Regions from separate parts of the Endozoicomonas sp. ALD040 genome, predicted to be linked through region 1. Evidence: predicted binding sites of a transcription regulator. Region 1 holds the regulator's gene; each other region holds the start of a gene.
The links. Region 1 encodes FliA, which starts transcription of late flagellar genes. Its sites were predicted from a motif close to CTAAAGTTNNNNNNNNNNCNGCCGATA; they were not measured.

Region 1 (6,832 bases):
GTTTGATGTTCTGTATGCCAACGGACAGGTTGACCGGTTCAAACTGGATGAGATTCCTGAAGACCGATTGAACGACGACGCCCGAGCTTTGGGTTTTTATGCCCAGAAGGGTCTGTTTGAAGAATACGCCACCTTCGGTCGTGGCAAAGCTCACGATCTGGCGGACTTTGAGCGTTATCACCAGGAGCGAGGCTTGCGCTGGCCTGTAGTGGATGATCAGGAAACCCTCTGGCGTTTCAAGGAAGGCTCTGACCCTTATGCCAAAGCGGGCAGTGACTTCGACTTCTATGGCAAGCCCGATGGCAAAGCCTGGATTTTTGCCCTGCCCTACGAACCACCCCATGACGCTTCGGACGAAGAGTTCGACCTTTGGTTGTCCACCGGTCGTGTTTTGAAACAACGCTGCTGAGAGTGAAAGACAGCATGTTCGACAAGAACAGTAAATTCGGCCAGAAGTCTGATGCCTTACCGCAGGTTTGAAAGCAAAATACTCATGGAGGAGAGTTATCCGGCTCTGAAAAGAAAATTAATGGAACTTATTTATAGTTGAACGATCAAACAAGTAATAAACTTAACTCTATTATCAGACTCGGAGGCACATGCAATTAACCTCTGGAATTTTGCAAGCTATGCTAGCTCACACTCCATCTGATGAAAGAGCAATCAGGAAATCCAGTTCTGCCAATATTCATTGACCAATGGAGGTGTAACCATGCACATCAGTAACACAATTAAGACCAACCCACCCAGCTCTCCTGCAGACTGGCAAACTGCAACAACTGAAACAGTCAAAGCCTTTGCCCGGGAAGTTGCTGCATATCCAGGAAAAACCTACCTGCCAGAATCTAAAAATGGATCCTTCAGTCATAATCCATTCTGGCAACATAAGGGTCAATTCAGGTTTACTCCTACTCTGAAAACACCATCCCATATTGGAGTGGTATATAGGGGCGATTCGAGGCCTCCGGAAACCATTTTCAAAACGGGATTTAATCGAAAATCAGATGATTCGGACTCTATTAACGATAATGATTTCCTTGAAGCTCTGCTCAGTACAAAATTAAGTGGCCATAAACTAGCGTATCAACCAATCTTTAGTAACTACCAATTGGTGAATGACTCAGCAAACAAGATCATCTGCACTAGCCGCAACATCGCAGTTGCAACCTGGTTCCCAATGTTTTTATCGCAGAATCAGCCTGACTCGCCTGTGCTTTACATTCCTGAGCCTGGAGAGGAAGACAGCACCTATGTTTATCAGTGTTATGTCAATACCGGTATCGACATGTGCAAAACAGCTGCAGATCTGAAGGGACCTGGGCTACGCACTACTTCTATCAAATCTGCTGAAGAAGTAATCACGACACGCATACCACCTGAACATGTAGTGAGTGCATGGCCGGTTAAACGAACGGTATTTAATGCTGGGCCTTATTATATATTTGGTTTAAAAACCAGAATTCAGGAAAAAATAGTAAACCCTGACATTGATCAATGTGTAAAAACATATACAGCAGCATTTCTGCCACCTTTGGATCCAGTAAATCGCACCCATTCAATTTCATTAAACGCAAGTGCAATATTTAAAATAGCTCCTGACTGACAGGATGATGAGCCGAAAGGCATTCAGGGGCAGGTCTTTCTTCTTGATTCGACCCAGGAAGAAAGGCCCATCCCGGTTTTCTTTTCGTCGGTAGCCAGAGGCATCCAAACAGGCAAGGTAGACACCCCGGTGAAGTTTGAAGCCCATCGAAAGGCAATGGCTGAGCGGGAATGGGCTCGCATGGAAGCCAATGATTCTCAGGAGTGCCGTAACTGCCATACCCAGGAATCTATGGAACTGTCTGAACAATCACTTTTGGCGGTTAAAAACCATACCGCTGCAGAGAAAAACGGTGAAACCTGCATTCAGTGTCACAAGGGTATTGCCCATAAGCTACCTGACATGACCGGTGTGCCAGGTTGGGAGTAGCTACCCACTGGTACTGCCCTCACACAGGCTTCGGAGTTCCGTCAGGGAAATACCGGAGCCTGTCCACATGAAAACAATGAGCAGGTAATCGTTTGATTATCGGTGCAGGCTGACAGTCTCTGTTTTTTTATGAACTGACGTTCAGGATCATTCATTAAAAAAGAATCAAACAAAGGAACTTTTCTGAAATCAGCCAGTCTATATCTTCATTAGTCAAAACTCTCTTGTTTGGCCTGACCCGACATACACATATTAAGGAGAATTACGATGTCACTCCCTGTTTCCGGTCACAGCACCTTAATCCACGGAAGATTTGGCTATGCACCAGAACAATCCACAAAATCAGACAAGAAAAAACAATGGGGTCGCCGGAAAGTAAGAAAAAACACCCTTCCCAAAGAAACCACAAAGAAACAAACGGCTGCAGTCCGTGGTAAACATTTTTCTGATATGTCGATAACAGAGCGCTTCGTTTTTGCTCTTGGTCTTTTTTCAGGCTTGCAGTCAGTGCATGCACTAAGCAATGGAAGAAGTAACGTTTGTAGCATGGCTTCCCTGGCAAAAGCTGAACTCAACACTTGCCCAAAAACTGGCCTTACAGACTGGGTCACAAAGTTAGAGAAAACAGGCGGAAAAGATGATGCGAAGGCAGTGTGCCTGGCAGATAAGTGCTCAGCCCCCACAGAAATAATTCACAAAAAAAGAACAGCGCCTAAAAGAGAAGTTCAGTCTCAGTCCTGTCACCAACCAAGCCTGATGGAGCAGATCGGTCCTGAGAATAGAATGACCGGGGTTTATAAAAAATCAGATGAGACCGGCATAGTGCTTGGTATTCAGAACCCTGAATCGGTTCCTGTAATGAAAAAATATAAAGACCTTGTCCGTTTGGAGTCCAAGACATTACAGTTAAAAAAGATTCTGGAACAGACTAACAACTACATCCATATACACAACAATGATTTCGGAATGCTTGTTTTTGATGAGAAGCAACTCACTGTTCTTAAGAAATATGAGTACTTCCCTCTAAGCCCCTGTATGAAAAATCTGCTCGATGAACTCGATAGCTACGATACGGCATTAAAACAAATTTTCATGTATCAGAAAGAATCCGGAGATTACAAAGCCTATGCTAGAGAACTGGACCACTTAATAAAAGGACGCAATACTGTATTTGTGAGCTTGTTACAATCATTAAAAAGCAAACTTGATGATTTAGAAAGACAGACATCAACTGCATTAAAAGTTAATAGTGATCACAAAAAAGAGAATATCCTGCAGCACAGAAAATACATTAATTCCCAGATTAGAAAATCTGCAGCCATTCTTAGCCCTGTAGAAATAAAAAAAATGTTCCAACAATGCATAAAGGATCGTCAAGCATGCCTCAACGAACACAAGCGGACTGAAGCCAGGGAGCTTGCTGAAAGAGTAAGAGCCAGGAGAGAAGCAAACAACAACAGCTTTACTATGAAGCTCTTTAATTTAGCGTCTGTAGCTTCCTATACATTTTACCTTCTGTGCATGTTAGGTTCTACACTTGCATTGGTTCCTTTACCGAAAAAAATAACCCGTTACTTCGCCTACAGAAAGAAAATAGACACTAGTCGTTTGTTAGAAAAAATAATCAGAACCGAGAAAAAGAAGATGCCAGTGGACATCAAAAAATCTATGGATAAGTGCGACAACGCTCAAGACTTAGCGTTTTCAACCAAAACCAACGTCAATTACCCCGACGACTGGAAGCAGCCGTATTTACCCTTCTATCATGACTTAACACAGATCAAGAAAAAAAAACGCCCTAAAAAAAGTCGAAGTATTGGGGCAATAGCCAGGAAACTCAAGGATATCATTATGCCGAAGGACCAGTTGCCTGCGAGGCCGTGGAAAGAGGATATACCGATAGACAACCAATACATCAGACCTATTTACAGAAGAGGCTTTACCCCGTCAAGTAAAGATACGGGTAAAAAAAACATTGTTGCCTATGCCTATTTTGACGCTTCATCAGATGCAATCAAAAGCACAATATCCGATAATGCCCTTAAAAAAATGCAAAGCATTCACGAAACAGGCCGGTATGCAGCCCATGAAGAAGGCGCTACAGGCTACAAATGCTTTAAATATAAGAGCGAGCCATTATGGGAGTTTAAAGTGGCTGGAAATGAACGGGTTTACGGCTTAACGATTCAGGCAAATGAAGAAGGGAGACATGCGGGTGTCGCTCCACTGGTTATATTCGACACAATATTGAATAAAAAATTATAGGCATCAACTGGCTCTTGTATACCATGGGTTTCTGCAAGTTATAAAAAAAACGCCACATGACGCCTTTTTTATAACTTGAAATAACTTATTTCATCAACATGGACGAGAATGTCTGCGAATCACTCATATCATCTATCTTTTGCTTTCCTGGCTTCCAACTGATGACTTCTTCTGTTTCCAGTTCTGAATAAAGTGTTACCGGATAATCAAGTGCCAACCAGGAAAAGTAGCCGTCCCTGAAAAAGAACACTCTCTCGTAACCCCAGAGTGCGGCAAGGTAACTCGCTATCGCTCCCCTCATGTGATACGTGCTGTTTCCGTAGATGACAATAGGCGTCTTTTTATCCAAAGTGCCAGGCTTGAACAGCTGTCTGAAGCCCGCCCTTAAATCCAGACTTTGAGACCGGTCAATATGCCCCCACTCCCACTGTTGATAAGGTCTCACATCTATAAATAAAGCCCCCAATTCATGAAGGCGCTTGGCCTGATGAGTGTTAATGGTAACAACGTTCTTGATATTCACTGGCGCTTCTTGTGCAGACAGGAAGCAGGAGGTAAGGGCCAGAAAGCACCCTGCGAGATAAGAATTCCATTTCATATTAATACAGGTCCGTTATAAGACTACTTAATAAAAACTACTTTATAAAAAAGTATATGGAGTAAGGACCTGCGTACTTGGAATAATAGGAAGCTAAAAGCTTGCTGCTCACTGCCAGAGAGCATATAGAGTGAAAAAATACCGTTTACTCTACAAATCATTCATTCCAGCCACAGGGTTTGGAGAAGCAATGACCCTGGATAGAAACAAAAAATGCTTGCTTTAGAGCTTGGGGACCCTATACCCACGAGTCCCCCCGGGTACACTGGTGGTTTAACCTAACCAGTTATGGAGCTTGGCTCTTAATCTGACGGCTGCCTGAGAGTGAATCTGGCTGACCCTGGACTCACTGACGCCCAGAACCTTACCAATTTCCTTGAGATTCATCTCCTCATCGTAATAAAGCATCAGAACCAGCTTTTCCCGCTCGGGTAACTTCTCTAAAGCTTCTACCAGGGCATACTTGAACTTCTCTTCCTGAATATCGGCTGATGGACCTCTATCTCCAGAGCGAGCCTGCATTCTGGACTCTTCGCTGTCGAACAGTTCTTCAAAACTGAACAGTCGGCAACCACGAAGGTCACTGAGAATGGTGTAGAACTCATCCAGATTGACTTCCAGCTCCTTAGCCACTTCGAAGTCTCTGGCATCTCTTCCAAGGCGGGCTTCAACCTTCTGAATCGCCTCAGTCACTCTGCGACTGTTTCTGTAAACGGATCTTGGCCCCCAGTCACCTTTCCGGATTTCATCCAGCATGGCACCACGGATACGAATGCCCGCAAATGTTTCGAAACTGGCACCTTTACTGGCATCGTACTTTGAGGCCGCTTCCAGCAGACCGATCATACCTGATTGAACCAGGTCATCGATCTGAACGCTGGCCGGCATCCTCGCGGCCAGATGATTCGCAATTCTTTTTACCAGAGCCTTATGAGTTTCAACCATTTCGGTCTGAATCAGTTTCTGACTCTTTTCCTGATTGGCTTGAGTTGCCTGCACTCCCTGTGCTGTAGCATCCATGCTTATACCCTCTCTTTTATTCTTGTTGGCAAGAAGAATTCGATACGACCTCTTGGCGGTGTTACTGGTATCGCCATCATCTGATGTGCAATACGCAAAATGGCTTTCGAAGCCCGGCAATCCGGATTTACCTGCAGAAGTGCCTGCTGACGGGTGAGTGATTCTGCGACAGCCTTGTCGAATGGAATCGCCCCCAGATAACGGAGAATAATTTCTACTTCATCATTCAGATAGGATTGCAACCTTTCAAACTGGTTCGATCCATACCGACGGTTATTAACGGCGTTGACAATCACTCCAAAACGACGGACACCGTATATTCGGTAAAGCACACGGATCATTCTCACAGCATCGAGCAGTGACACAACTTCCTGATTGATGACGATGAGAATTTCTCCCGCAGCCTGAATAAGAGCTACATTGTCCGGAGCTAATCCAGGTGCGGTATCAATGACCAGGGTATCAAGAGTTGGAGCCAGTGACTCCAGACTTTCTATCATTCGGACAGCATGACCGGTTTCTACGGTCTCCCTCCAGATAGGTTCCCCTTTTGGCGACAGCACCTTCAGACCCGAGGGCCCATCCTGAATAAAACTGGAAAAAGAGTCGTTGGCATCGAAGTGGGCCACATCCAGCTTCTTCTCGAGCCCAAGGCTTATTCCAACATCGGGGACAGCCAGGTTTCCATCCATTAAAACCACACGTCTTCCGTTGTTTGTGAGAGCCAGTGCGAGATTGACTGCAACTAATGTTTTACCTACTCCACCCTTACACCCCGCAACTGCAATAATCTGTTTTGTTGATGAGTTCATGGCTTTCAGCTTCTTTTCAGTGATTACTGCATAAAATCTGGAATCAAAAACGTTTTTTCTTTTTTTACTGCCTGTACTTTATTAATAACAAGAGCCGTGCCAATTTTTTAAAACGCCTGTTTTTCACTCATGGTCACATAGCTGACGTGACATCATTTTGACCAG
Region 2 (6,832 bases), 3.3 Mb from region 1:
TCTTTACCCGTCGGTTTTTATTTCTTCCTTCAACAGTTGCATTGGTGGCGACAGGATAGCGGTCACCATGAAAGCGCATGGTAAGACGCTGTTCGGGAATACCTTTTGATCGTAAATATCTATAAATACGGCTTGCACGCACTTTTGACAGCTGAAGGTTTTCCAGCCTGTCACCCCGAGAATCTGTGTGAGCGTCAATGGCGACATTGGTTACACTTTTATCCACCAGAATATAAGTGGCCAGATCATCAAGATGTGATAACTGCTCAGAGCTTATACGAGAGCCTGAAGAGGAGTAATAGAACAGTGTTTCTTTTGCCTGTTCGTAGTTCAGAGCCAGCAATTCTCCATAACATTTATAAAATGTTGCTGCTGTTTTTTGGAAATTCATAGCGGGTATTTTAATATGAACAGGGTTAACTGCCTCCCTCTCAATCTCAATAACCAGCTGATGACCCTGTTGCATATCTTCCACAACACGGGCAACATTGATTCTCATTTCAAACTGTTTATCCGGCTCTGCTTCAACACCTCCGAGAGCGTTCAGATAATGGCTATGACGCCAGGGTGATTGCTGAACCCCAACACGAATATGTCGGGCTTCTTTAATGAAAAAATCCGGTTCCAGGGTTATATAATGAATGCCTCCGGCAGCCGCATTCAAAACGATACTACCCAGCCCCGTCACTTTGCTGTTCATGCGACACTCGAAACGGGAAGTGGTCAACTCCCATTTATGGAGACTGAGTTCCTGAGGGAATTCTCTGACTGAGTTGGCTGATGATCGGGAAAGCAGCAGCAAGGAGAAGCCAAAAATCGTGAGGCCAAAAATCAACAGTTTCTGAAATCGCCGCAAATCATCAGAAAACCACATGCTGATCAGCCCAGCTTTCTTTCGCAGATGCCCTGTTGGTTATAGGGCACAGGTTCCTGACTGGAAAAAACCACATCAATAATCTGGTTAGTACTGGCAGCCAAACGACTCAGCAGTTTGCCGTTTGCCTGATTCAAACTGCGGCAGCGACCTGCTGTGATTTCCAGTTGATGCCATTGTTTCAGTGTGATTTCAGACTTGGGAGTAGAAGCTATAATCTGCAGAAAAGTTCGTATACCTGCCGGGTCCGGTGACAACCCCGCTTCTTTCAAATAATGCTCTCGCAGGGAAGCATTCAGATGCAGCATGTCCAACAGTTTGACCTGAGTTTCCAGATGAGTTTCCAGAGCTGCAATATCCCTTTCCAGCATCAGGTTATGGGCCTTGCTCAGAACAGCTTCAAGTTTGCGGGTTAAAGCCAGTGCATCTCGAATATTATCCAGCAGTTTTTTTTCAGCAGAGACGTTGTAGGTACCACTTTTATTGTCATTCTTTTCTGTGGTCATCAAAGTCATCGGAAAGCTCCAGAATTTTATTGGCAAGCACTTGATAATCGACCGGCATCTCACCTTTTTTAATGGCGCGCCGAATGCTTTCCACTTTTTTACTGTCAATTTCATCTATGGCTGACAGAGACTGGAACAGTTCTTCAATATTCTGGGCTTCACCGCTCAACTGCAAACGATCATTATTGACTTTAGGGGGCTCGACAGCTTTCGCATCATTTTTAACTGCACGCTGACTTGCTATTGGACTAGCCGCTTTTTTTGGCCCGGTGCGATTTATTCCTGGCATCCTTTTCACCACTCGTATGTGATGGGTACAGAACTCCAATCGGCAAGGTGTCAAAAAATATTAAAATCCCCTGAAATGAGGATTTTTTTTTGCCCATGGCCCGTCAGAAATAATTGAACAGAGACAACTGCTTGATGTTGGCATAAACCTGCTGACTGGCATTGAGCAGGGTCTGCTGCTGAGCCAGATCGGTAGCAGCCTTTGTCATATCAATATCTTCAAGGGATGAATGAAGTTTTTCCAGCATGAGTTTGATATCGGCATGGCTTTCACCCACCCGGTCAAGCACACTCTGATTACTGCCAGCCTTGGTCTGGGCGATCCCTATCCTGTCCAGAGTGTCGTCAATCCATGTCAATGCGTCAGAAAGAACGGTGTTTAAACTCACAGGGTTTCTCAGTTCATCCACTGCATCAGACAGAGCATCAAAGACACTGTCCGTTGGTGGTGTAGCGGTTGGGTCAAAAAACAGATTTTCTCCCGGCTCATTAACCGGTATCTGGGCAGAGCCGCTGATATTGACCTGGCGAAGGTTATTATTGCCATAGTATGAATAATCACCAGCGACCTCATCAACAGGCTTCTGGGTGCTCAGGGTTCCGGAGAAAATATATTGCCCGTCTGCCTGCTGATAATTGGCCAGGCTTAACAGAGACTTACTGACCGTATCCAGCTCCTCTGCCAGTGGCACATAGTCCTGATCAGTCAGGGTTCCGTTGCTGGACTGCAAAATAATGTCTCTGGCACGCCGCAGTTGCTCAGTCATTCCACTGTACAAAACATCTTGCTGTTGCAGCATTCTCCTCGCCGAATCAATATTATCTTCATACTGTCCTATTGCCGTTAATTCATTATTGATCTGAAGAATTTTTACTGTGTCAACGGAGTCATCTGATGGTTGCAAGATACGCTTTCCGCTTGCCATCTGGTCAGTGGTTACAGCCAGTCTGGCCATACCGTCCTGCATAGCCCTGAGCATAATATTATTGAAATTGATGCTGCTGATACGCATGTTTTCGGCTTCCTGTTTTAATCAGAACATTCTCAGCAATGAATCAAATGTCTGCCGGGCCACTGAAATTACCTGAGCATTGGCACTGTAAAGTTGCTGAAAGCGCAGAAGGTTGGCGGCTTCTTCATCCAGATTGACACCGCTATAAGCATTTCGGCTCGCTTCAGCCTGCTCAAACAGCTTTTTACCCCCATCGGCTTCTGTTTTCGCCTGAGAAGTCTGTACCGCAATATCGCCAATAAACCGGGTATAGCTTTCAGTCAGACTACTTTGCCCTTCTATCAGAGCATCATTCTGAAGCTGAATAATTGTCTGCAAGTTTGAATTATCGGCCACGCCGCCACCTGGTGCTGCCAGAGCCAGAGCAAAAGGTTCCGTCAGAACCGCATCAAGATCTCTGGCACCATAACGCACCGGTGACAACCGGTAAGCCTGGTCAGTAGCGGTGCCGTCGATATCAATTTCAACACCATCAAAGTTCAGGGTATCGGTACCGGCACCGGATAAGCTGCCACTGAATTGAACCCCGTCGTTCAAACGGGTAATAACATAGTTGCCGGTGTTATCTACCCGCAGATCATAGTCGCTGGCTTTGACTTGGGAACTATCCGTAATTCTCATATCAGACACTGCGGTAGAGACAACGTCCAGGGAAAATATACCACTGGCAGGATTTGTCAGATCAGAAAAAAGGTCGACACCGGCGTTGCCATTAACATCTTCCCCAAGTCGAAGCTGGGCATTGATCGTCGATGATATGACTACTGCCAGGCGCCCAATCTCATTTTGAGCCTGTGTTAAAGTGCCATTCTGGTAATTCAGGATGCCACCAATGCTGCCTCCCGGATCACCGTGTACCTTTAGAGAGGCAGAATCACTTTCAAACTCCAATGAAAAGCCATCAGGGTTGCTGGCTGATCCGCTCACATTCAGGTTGTTTCTCTGATCACCAACCAGCAGTGGCTGCCCTGATTTCAGATAAATATTAATACTGCCATCTGACTGCTCCAGAACATTGATGCCCATCAGCTTTGATAATTCTTTGACGGCCAGATCCCGCTGGTCAAACATCTCGTTAGCAGCCTCACCACTGGCACTGATCTTCTTCAGCTGGTCATTAAAGCCGACAATATTTGCCAGCAAACCATTCGCTTCTGCCACCGCAGCCTCCAGCTGCCGCCCGACCAGCCCCTGATGACCCGCAATTTGGTTATTCAGTGTCGTAAACTGCTGAGCCAGCTTACTACTTTCGCTAAGTATGACCTGCCTGGCAGCACTGGAATAAGGATCAACCGTTGCGCCATTGAGCGTCGTAAAGAAACTCTCGAGGCCTGAGGTAAGAGAGGTGCTGTCATCGCCCAACCACTGGTCCAGCGAATTGATGTATTCTGAAAAAGTGGCTGTTTTTTCTGCCAGAGATTGGCTCTCCCACATCTGGGCAGTAAGAAAACTATTGGCTATTCGCTCGACACTGGATGCATTAACACCGGTTCCCTTGGTACCGATTCCCGGATGCAAAGTGTAAGTCGGGTACCAGTAAACCCTTTGACGGCTGTAGCCTTCTGTTTCGGCATTGGCAATATTATTACTGGCGACATTAAGCGATGCCTGGCTGGCCTGTAATCCAGAAATACCTATCTGTGTCAGACTCATGTCATCTACCCCGATTAACGTTCAGCATCAAGCCCGTCGTCTTTATCACCCAGCTGCCTTACCAATGCCTCAGCGATACCCAGCCCGCCTTCTTTACCCAGATGTCCGGCAATCTGGCTGTCAAACATCGACTGAAAAAACTGCACATCCTTGCCCGACGTCGGCAAGTCTGAGCTGCTCATCATCGCTTCATTGGCCCTGCGCATACTCTTGAATAATTCGTTAACAAATATGGCTTCAAAGGCTTCTGCTGCTTCTTTCAAATCCTCGGGAGCTTTCCCCTGACCGGGGTCCGGCTGATAAATACCGGCCAGATGTTTAGCCGACAGAGTGCTGCCAATATCCATATCGAACGCCCTTATCGTAAATTCTATTTAAATCACAATTAATTCGGCTTCCAACGCCCCGGCTGCTTTGAGCGCCTCAAGAATTGACATCAAATCTGTGGGTGTCGCCCCGACACCGTTAATAGCCATGACCACTTCCTGCAAAGTGACTCCTTCCTTAACCATATAGATAGCGGCATTCTGCTCTTCTATTGTCACATCACTGTTTAATATGACTTCTGTGCCTCCTCCCTGAGAGAATGCACCAGGCTGTGATACCGAAGTTGCCTGCCGGACTTTGACGACCAGGTTGCCATGACTGACTGCAGCCGGACGAACACGAACATGCTCGCCCATAACCACAGTGCCTGTTCTGGAATTGAAAATAATACGTGCCGCAGGATCTGCCGTTTCAACATTCAGCCCTTCGAGCATGGACATAAAGGCCACCCGCTGGCTACTGTCTTTGGGAGCCGAAACCAGAATAGAGACACCATTACTGGCGTTGGCGACTTTGGGGCCAAAGTGATTATTAATGGCCGTCACTACCCTGCGAGCATTGGTATAACTCGGTTCTTTTAAATTCAGTACCAGCTGTTCCCCAAAGTTGAAGGCGCTCTTTACTGAACGTTCAACCAATGCACCTCCGGGAATGCGACCGGCGTTAGTACTGTTAATCTGTATAAGGCTACCAGCGACCGGAGCATCCGCCGTTCCTGCCAAACCCTGAGCAGAGACTCCGCCCACAATCAGACTGCCCTGGGCTACAGCAAACACCTCGCCATTAATACCTTTCATCGGTGTCAGCAGCAGAGTTCCACCTCTGAGGCTCTTGGCATCACCAATAGAAGAGACGGTTACATCGATTTTCTGACCCGGACGGGCAAAAGGAGGCAAACTGGCATGGACGGTGACCGCTGCAATATTTTTTGAATTCACATCAGAACTGCTGATGGTCAATCCAAACTCTCTCAGCATGTTCACCAGCGACTGTTTGGTAAACGCCGATTTATCTCCGGTGCCATCAAGCCCCACCACCAGACCGTAACCAATCAGCTGATTATTTCTGACACCTTCAACATCCACCATATCCAATAAACGACGGGCACTGGCATTACCTGCCACAACGAGCATAAGAAAAATGATTCCCCATCGTGTTAGAGACATAGTGACTCCTGTCAAAAAGGAAACCATGGACTGTTAAGCATCTTGCTCACCCAGCCTGGTTCATGGGCATCCGAGTTAATGCCTAATGCCACGTAATCAATTTTTGCTTCCGCCAGTCGCTCAGACGAAACCTTGTTATCTGTTTTGATATCTTCTGGCCGGACCAGTCCGCTGATCTTGATCAGCTCCTTACCCGAATTGATGGTCAGCCATTTTTCTCCCTCGACCCTGAGGGTGCCATTGTTGAAAACCTCGACCACCTTCACGGCAATATTACCTTTCAGGCTATTACCACGACTGGCGGAAGTATTGCCTCCGTAAGTTCTGGAAGGCTGAATTTCAAAGGCCAGAGATCTGCCCCCGCCAAGAATCGATGCACTGCTTTTACCAAGCAGAGTGGGATCAGGAATGCTGATGGCATTATTTTTGTTGACATTACTTAAACCACTCATGCTGATATTCGTGGTACCTTCCAGCTCGATGGTAAGAATATCGCCCAACCGATAGGCACGACGGTCGGAGAACATAAAATACCCGTAGTTGGCATTAAACAGGCTGCCGTTGGGATAAACAGCCTGGTTGTGGGAGTTCCCCTTTTGAAAGGCAACTTTATCGAGAGCCATTTTTTCCGCTTCAGGTTCAGGACGCTCTGTCACTTGCTGTTGATTACCAGCAGATCGGGTGTCCCCCTGACGGGGTGCAGTCGAACAACCCAACAACATAAAAATAGCTATAAAACACAGAAGTCTCATTCCCTGCCCTCTATCCAGCCCTGTTAAAGAGTCTGGTTAACAAACTGCATCATTTCATCAGCCGCTGCGATGACCTTGGAATTCATTTCATAGGCCCGTTGTGCTGATATCATATTGACCAACTCTTCCACTGAGCTGACATTGGATGTTTCCAGAGTAAACTGTTTCAGCGAGCCCAGACCTCCCTCACCCGCAGTGCCTTCTACCGGATCACCACTGGCGTTGGATTGCAGGTACAGATTCCCCCCCAGAG
Region 3 (6,832 bases), 3.3 Mb from region 1:
AACAGATCCATAAATTCCTGAATCAGCCAGGGGCCCGTCATGCCTATAGTAACCAGTGTTGCCAGCAGACGGGGCAGGAAACTGAGGGTTTGCTCATTGATTTGAGTCGCTGCCTGCAGTGTGCTGACCACCAGACCCACCAGCAGTCCGGGCATCACAATCACCGATACCATCAGAACAATGAGGGTCAGCGCATCACGAAAAAGGTCTGCCACAACTTCCGGTGTCATGGGGTTTCCTCTGAATAGTTCAGGTTGTTTCGCAACTTTGCAAAACAGACTGCAACCCGAAGAAATTAACCAAGAGCATAGTTTTCTAAAATGAATTCGCAATAGATATATAAAAACATTTTTTTACTTTAAAAACGACTTAAAAGAATGGCAAGTCTATTTAATAAATCCAGAAGCCTTCCCGAGTGGTACTTATCAACAGGCAGTACGTTGAAGTTATTAAGCGAGTAAAACCATGAATAGGAATTAGTAAAATGGCAATGACCGTAAATACCAATATCTTCTCTCAGAATGCTCAGCGTAATCTGAGTAAGACCGAGGCAGGTCTTCAGACCGCCATGCAGCGTCTGTCTTCTGGTATGCGTATTAACAGTGCTAAGGATGATGCTGCCGGTTTGCAGATTGCGAATAAAATGGCTGCACAAATTGGTGGACTTGGTGTCGCTATCCGTAATGCCAACGATGGCATCTCCATGGCCCAGACTGCTGAAGGTGCTATGAGCGAGATCACTAACTCTTTGCTGCGTATGAGGGATCTGGCTTTGCAGGCGTCAAGTGGTACCTATGAGGCTGCTGATGTTACCGCCCTGCAAGCCGAATACGATGCTCAACTGGCTGAGATTGGCCGTATTGCCGCAACGACTGAGTTTAACGGGACAACCGTTCTTGGCGCAGGTACCGTCGAAATTGCAGTTGACTATACCGATGCTACCACCAATAACATAGACCTTAACTTTACTGCCGTTGCGCTGACCGCTGTTACCTTTACCGATGCCGCTACCGCTCAAACAGCAGTGGGTGCATTGGATGTGGATATTGCTGCTTATGACGCTGTTCGAGCCAGTCTGGGTGCATCCCAAAACCGACTGAGCACTACCGTCAATAACCTTTCAAATATCCGTGAAAATCTGAGTGCTTCCAGAAGCCGTATCGTGGATACTGATTTTGCTTCAGAAACAGCGAATCTGAGTAAGTATCAGGTTATGCAACAGGCCGGTACTGCTGTGTTGGCTCAGGCTAACGCGATCCCTCAGAACATTCTGTCTCTGCTGCGTTAATCGCTGGAGAGGTAACATTCAGTCAGCTTTAATGCTGATGGTCTTTGTGGGAGCCAGTGAGCTCCCATTTTTTATAGAGCTGTCTGTTATTCGGTTATGTTTCTCAAAGCGGTGCCGACTGAATAAAAGCAGGCATTAATCAGAGGCTGATTATGTTCAGTTTAAGTGGCATCTATTCAGGGCTGGATGTTAACTCCATTGTTGACACTTTGGTGGAGGCCGAGCGTGCTCCCAGTGAAAACCGTTATGCCCGCAGAGAGGAGGCCTTTAATGTAGAACTGTCTGCCGTCGGGACGCTAAAGTCTGCACTGAATGATTTTAATACTCAGGTAGAAAGCCTGAACAGCATCAGTAAATTCAGTCCCAGAGCCGTCAGTGTCAGTAATGAGTCCGTTCTGAGCGCAACCGCTTCCAGCAGCGCCGGGGAAGGCAGTTATCAGTTTTATGTGGATCAGCTGGCGACTCGCCACCAGACTGTATCCGCAGCTATCGCTACAGATGCCACTATTGGTTCCGGAACGGTCAATCTCTCGGTTAACGGTGAAAGCTTCTCCGTTACGGTCGAACCGGGTTCAGAAAGCCTGACTAATTTACGCGATGCTATAAACAGCGCAGCCGATAACACCGGGGTTCAGGCAGCGATTATTAATGAAAACGGTCAGCAACGTCTGATGCTGACTAGTGAGAAATCCGGAGCAGCAAACACCATAACGAGTGACTTCAGTGGCCTTTCCGGTGGCTCAGCAACCCTGGGTTCCTTTACCGATTTACAGGTGGCAGTGGATGCCAGTATCCGGTTTGGTGCAGGAGCCTCTGCAATCACTATTACTTCCGAAGATAACCAACTGGAAAACCTTATTGATGGCGTCACGCTCAATCTGAAAGCCGTCAGCACAGATCCGGTTACCGTGAATATCTCCGTAGACAAAGACAGCCTGAAAGAGTCCATGCAGGAGTTTGTGGATGCCTGGAACAATGTTAAGTCTACCCTTGATACTCTCACAGATTTCAACGGTGTTTCAGCGGGGCCTCTCAATGGTGATAGCCAGACCCGGGCTATTGAGGGTCAGTTGAGAAGTGTCATCAGTTCTTTATATGGTGAAGACGGTGACACATTCAGAACACTCGGGCAATTGGGTCTGACGACTACCGAAGACGGCTCAATAACCCTGGATAACGATAGTCTGGATGACGCCCTGATTAACAACTTTGATGAATTGGCGCAGGTACTGGCTGGTGAAGATGGCTTAATGAATCAAATGGCAGCCGTTCTCACTCCCCACCTTGAAAGTAGCGGAACGCTTGACAGTCGAGAGGACAGGATTGAAGAGGGCTTGAGTGATATTGAAGATGATCGTGCGGCACTGGAGCTGAGACTGGAGCGGACCCGCAGCTATTACCAGAATCAGTTCCTGGCGATGGAAAGTATTCTGGCCTCACTGAGTGGAACCAGTGACTGGATCACCAGCAGTCTGAATAGTCTGAATAACAATAATTCCTGATCATGGAGAGGGTCATGAAGAAAAAAGGTCTGGGTGCTTATCAGCAACAGGAAAAAGCGGGTGTAGAAGCGTCTGATTCTGTTCAGCTGGTGGGTGTGTTGTTTACCAAACTGATGGACAATCTGGCTAAAGCAAGCCACCACATTGAGCGAAAGGATCTGACCAACAAGTCTGATCGCCTCTCCCTGTCTATCGAAATTCTGCTGGTGCTGGAACAGTCTCTGGATTTTGAAAGAGGTGGTGACTTGGCCGGAAATCTCCAATCGTTATATCTCTATTGCATCAGACGTTTAACTGAGGCCAATGCAAAAAATGATTTGACTGCTATCAGTGAAGTTATGGGGCTGCTAAAAGAAATACAGGAAGCCTGGGCCCATATTTCCCTTCCTCAAGCTGCGATTGCCACTATTCAGTAACGGAGCGGTTTGAATGGAAAACCAGGCTCTGCCAGTTTTTTCGTTGTTATCTCTATCGAGTTCAGCGCCATCGGTTGATGGTGCTCAACCGCAGGTCATGGCGGCTGCTGAGACAGTTACTACTTCTTCTGAGTTGACATTTGAAACTGTTCTTCAACAGTTTTCCTCAATAGAATCTGCATCCACAGAGTTAGTCTCTCCGGAGCTTCTGGCTGCAGGGTTGATACCTGTTGATGGGCAGGCAAAAACAAATTTACCCTTGGCAAACCCTGACGTTTCAGAGCTGACAAAGCATATTCCCGTCACCAGCTTACCGATACTGACCAGAGAAGCAAAACCTGAACAGTCCGCCGTAGAAATAAAAAGTACCTCTTTAACAGTAGGGGTTACTGAACGGCCTGATTTAAATCTGTCAATGCCCGGAAAATCTGAAAAACTCCGCCTGCCTGTTCGACCACAGGAATCAGAGGTCTCTCTGACTCCGGTTAATACTCAGTGGGTGTCTCAGACTCAAAAACCATTAACGGATGTTAATCTGGTAGAGGAAGTCGATCACCAGACAGGAAAATTTAAGCCGGAAATCACTCTGAAACCGGATCAGATCCAGACAGAAGCCAAAGCGCCGGAGATAAAAAATCACCATGGATCAAAAGAAATTCCAGCTCCGCTGTCTCTGTTCAATTTCGAAGTGGAACGGAAGGTTTCTTTAAAAACAGCGCCTGCGCTGGTACAGCAGACCGAGTCAATACAGGCCATCGTTAATCAGACGCCTCAAACCTCCCAACAGCCTGTTTCCATTCAGATGACTGAGCCATCATCAGCAGCCCAGTCAGCCACAGTTAAGCAACCTTTCCTGCAACCTGAAGTAGCTCAGCGACCCTTCGGGCAGACAGTGGTGCAAATGATTAAGCAGGGTGAGCAGAAAATGGAGTTTCGGTTAGACCCACCGGAATTGGGTCGTGTAACGCTGACGGTTAGCGTTGACAGAGACGCTGTCAGCCTTCAGGTGATAACAGCAACACCCGCTGCCAGAGACTTGCTGCTGCTTCACGGAGATCGCCTGCGGGAAGCTCTTAATAGTGAATCACTGACTCTGGGGCAAATGTCAGTGGATGTGGGTAGCCAGAAAGACGCTGATACGTCGGAACAATCTTCAGAATATCTGCCCACCGCCGATGGTTGTCTTGAATCAAATGGTTATCAGAGCGCCCAGGAACAATTCAGGCTTCATGGCGGCAGATTATTGGATCATTTCGTTTAACAGATCATCGGAAAAGGAGTTTCTGGACTCATGGCAGATGAAAAAGAAGGCAGTGACTCTGAAAACAAAAATTCAGGCCACGGCAAGTTATTAATCATCATCATTATTCTTCTGGTGCTGTTGCTGGCGGGTGGTGGCGCTTTTGTGGCAATGACAATGATGAATCCGCCGCAGCAACAGGAACAGCAACAGCAACAGCAGCCGCAACCGCAAGCTGCAGCATTGGGACCACCCAGTTTTATGGTGCTTGAGCCATTTATTATCACTCTCAAAAGTGATGCCCGACCTCGATATATGCAGATAAAACAGTCATTGATGGTACGGGATGAAACCGTGATCGCAACACTGGAAGCCTACCGGCCTCTTATTCGTAATGAAGTCATCAACTATCTGGGCTCACTCTCGTTTGAAGAGGTTAAAGCCGGGGGAGTTACAGAGATTATCCGTGCTGAAACGCTGGCAAGAGTCAATGCCCTGCTCGAGAAAGAGAGGGTGGGAGCAAGGGTGGATGACTGTCTGATTACGGATCTTGTGATCCAGTAGCAACTTAGTGGCTGAGATGCAGCAAAAAGGACTTGACGCTTATCGCCAACAGGCAGGAAATCAGCGGGATGTTCTGGTTAAACAGCACTTGTCTCTGGTCAAAAAGATTGTGCTGCATCTGGCCAGTAGTCTGGGTAGTAACATTTCCCGGGATGATCTCTTGCAAGCCGGGATGATGGGGCTTCTGGATGCTGCCAGTCGTTACGATCCGGGCCGCAAAGTCCCCTTTGAACAGTTTGCCAAAACCCGGATTCGAGGCGCAGTGATTGATGAGTTACGACAGTGGGACTGGCGCAGCAGAACAGATCGGGAACACGGACAGAAGATCAGGAAGGCAATTCAGACGCTTAATACAAAGCTGGGACGGGCTCCGTCCGAGTCAGAAATTGCAAAAGAGCTTGGTGTCAGCCTTGAGCGATACCACCGCATGTTGCAGAGCAGTAATTCCGACAATCTGCTGAGTCTGGATGGGCTGATGCAGGGTGAGGCTGACAGCAAAATCATAGAGGTTAATCAGGATGACTCTATAGAAGTGGTTGCCATGGGAGGGGAGCGCAGCAGGGCCCTGGCAAATGCTTTAAAGGAGTTACCGGAACGAGAGCAACATTTGATGAATCTCTATTATGTTCATGAACTGAATATGAAAGAAATTGGAGAAGCTCTGGATCTGACGGAGGCCCGTATTTGTCAGTTACACCGTCAGGCTGTTCTAAGACTGCGCTCGCTGCTGGAAGAATGGAACAGGGAATAGTGTTATGAAAATCTTGGGGCTGCTTATCCAGCTAGGCTGCATCTTTGGTGGCTTTATGGCTGCGGGTGGTGAAATGAGGGCTATCTGGCAGCCAGCAGAAATAGTGATGATTGGTGGTGGCGCCTTGGGGGCGTTTATGATTGCCAACCCAACGAATGTTGTCAAAGCGGCCGGGCGACATTTGGTTTATACCGTCAATAATTCAGGTTTTAATCGTGAATATTTTGATGAGCTGCTCTCTCTTTTGTATACGTTGTTCAATATGGCGAAAAAAAAGGGAGGGACCAAGGCGCTTGAAGAGCATATAGAAAACCCTGAAAACAGCGATGTTTTTTCCAAATACCCTCTGATAATGAAGACCCCTCATATCTATAACTTCATTACTGAAAACCTCAGGTTGTCACTGGTAGACGGCATTGAGCCCCACGAATACGAAACCATTATTGAGGAAGAAATTGAATCCATGGAGTCAGAAATGATGCGTCCGGCGGATGCTCTGCAGCTGATTTCTGATGCATTGCCGGGTTTCGGTATTCTCGCGGCAGTACTGGGTATCGTTATTACTATGGGTGCGATAGATGGCCCAATGGATCAACTGGGCCGATTGATTGCTGCGGCTCTGACAGGTACTTTTCTTGGCATATTTATGGCCTACGGATTAGTAGGACCCTGTGCAACGGCCATTGGCCACTCAATCGATCAGGAGATTAGAGCATTTCATTGCATCAGGGTGGGGCTGGGCAGTAACAAGTCCGGTTTTCCTCCTGTTGTTTCAGTGGATTCCGGCAGGAAAATGCTTTTTGCGGACAAACGCCCCACTTTTAGTGAACTGGAAGAGTTGCTGGACGGCTCATGAGTAAAGATCATGTCATTGTCATTAAAAAGAAACATGGCGGTCATGGCGATGGACATCATGGCGGTTCATGGAAAGTAGCCTTTGCTGATTTTGCCATTGCCATGATGGCTTTGTTTCTTTTGCTCTGGATCATGAGCGCCACGGACAAGGAACAGAAGAAAGCCATTGCCACCTATTTTGAAGATCCGGGCTCATTCCGCCATCCAAGCAGTTCC

Region 2: a site for FliA is predicted at 1,707-1,733, ahead of flgM (flagellar biosynthesis anti-sigma factor FlgM). Genes of this name have one in related genera too.
Region 3: a site for FliA is predicted at 1,382-1,408, ahead of fliD (flagellar filament capping protein FliD). Genes of this name have one in related genera too.

The regions. Positions count from the first base shown of each region.
Region 1 covers NZ_CP184829.1:4,572,273-4,579,104, reverse strand. The annotation lists partial or broken gene napA (nitrate reductase catalytic subunit NapA) at 1-409, shown strand, start outside; gene ACOJUN_RS17230 (hypothetical protein) at 713-1,603, shown strand; gene ACOJUN_RS17225 (NapC/NirT family cytochrome c) at 1,625-1,972, shown strand; gene ACOJUN_RS17220 (hypothetical protein) at 2,240-4,237, shown strand; gene ACOJUN_RS17215 (rhodanese-like domain-containing protein) at 4,323-4,835, opposite strand; gene ACOJUN_RS17210 (RNA polymerase sigma factor FliA) at 5,109-5,855, opposite strand; gene ACOJUN_RS17205 (MinD/ParA family ATP-binding protein) at 5,858-6,667, opposite strand.
Region 2 covers NZ_CP184829.1:807,946-814,777, forward strand. The annotation lists gene ACOJUN_RS02830 (OmpA family protein) at 1-874, opposite strand, end outside; gene flgN (flagellar export chaperone FlgN) at 880-1,389, opposite strand; gene flgM (flagellar biosynthesis anti-sigma factor FlgM) at 1,361-1,669, opposite strand; gene flgL (flagellar hook-associated protein FlgL) at 1,773-2,681, opposite strand; gene flgK (flagellar hook-associated protein FlgK) at 2,703-4,334, opposite strand; gene ACOJUN_RS02855 (rod-binding protein) at 4,349-4,681, opposite strand; gene ACOJUN_RS02860 (flagellar basal body P-ring protein FlgI) at 4,709-5,827, opposite strand; gene ACOJUN_RS02865 (flagellar basal body L-ring protein FlgH) at 5,839-6,579, opposite strand; gene flgG (flagellar basal-body rod protein FlgG) at 6,603-6,832, opposite strand, start outside.
Region 3 covers NZ_CP184829.1:786,476-793,307, reverse strand. The annotation lists gene ACOJUN_RS02755 (flagellar biosynthetic protein FliQ) at 1-230, opposite strand, end outside; gene ACOJUN_RS02750 (flagellin) at 485-1,288, shown strand; gene fliD (flagellar filament capping protein FliD) at 1,441-2,790, shown strand; gene fliS (flagellar export chaperone FliS) at 2,805-3,206, shown strand; gene ACOJUN_RS02735 (flagellar hook-length control protein FliK) at 3,220-4,467, shown strand; gene ACOJUN_RS02730 (flagellar basal body-associated FliL family protein) at 4,498-5,010, shown strand; gene ACOJUN_RS02725 (sigma-70 family RNA polymerase sigma factor) at 5,027-5,761, shown strand; gene motA (flagellar motor stator protein MotA) at 5,766-6,617, shown strand; gene ACOJUN_RS02715 (flagellar motor protein MotB) at 6,614-6,832, shown strand, end outside.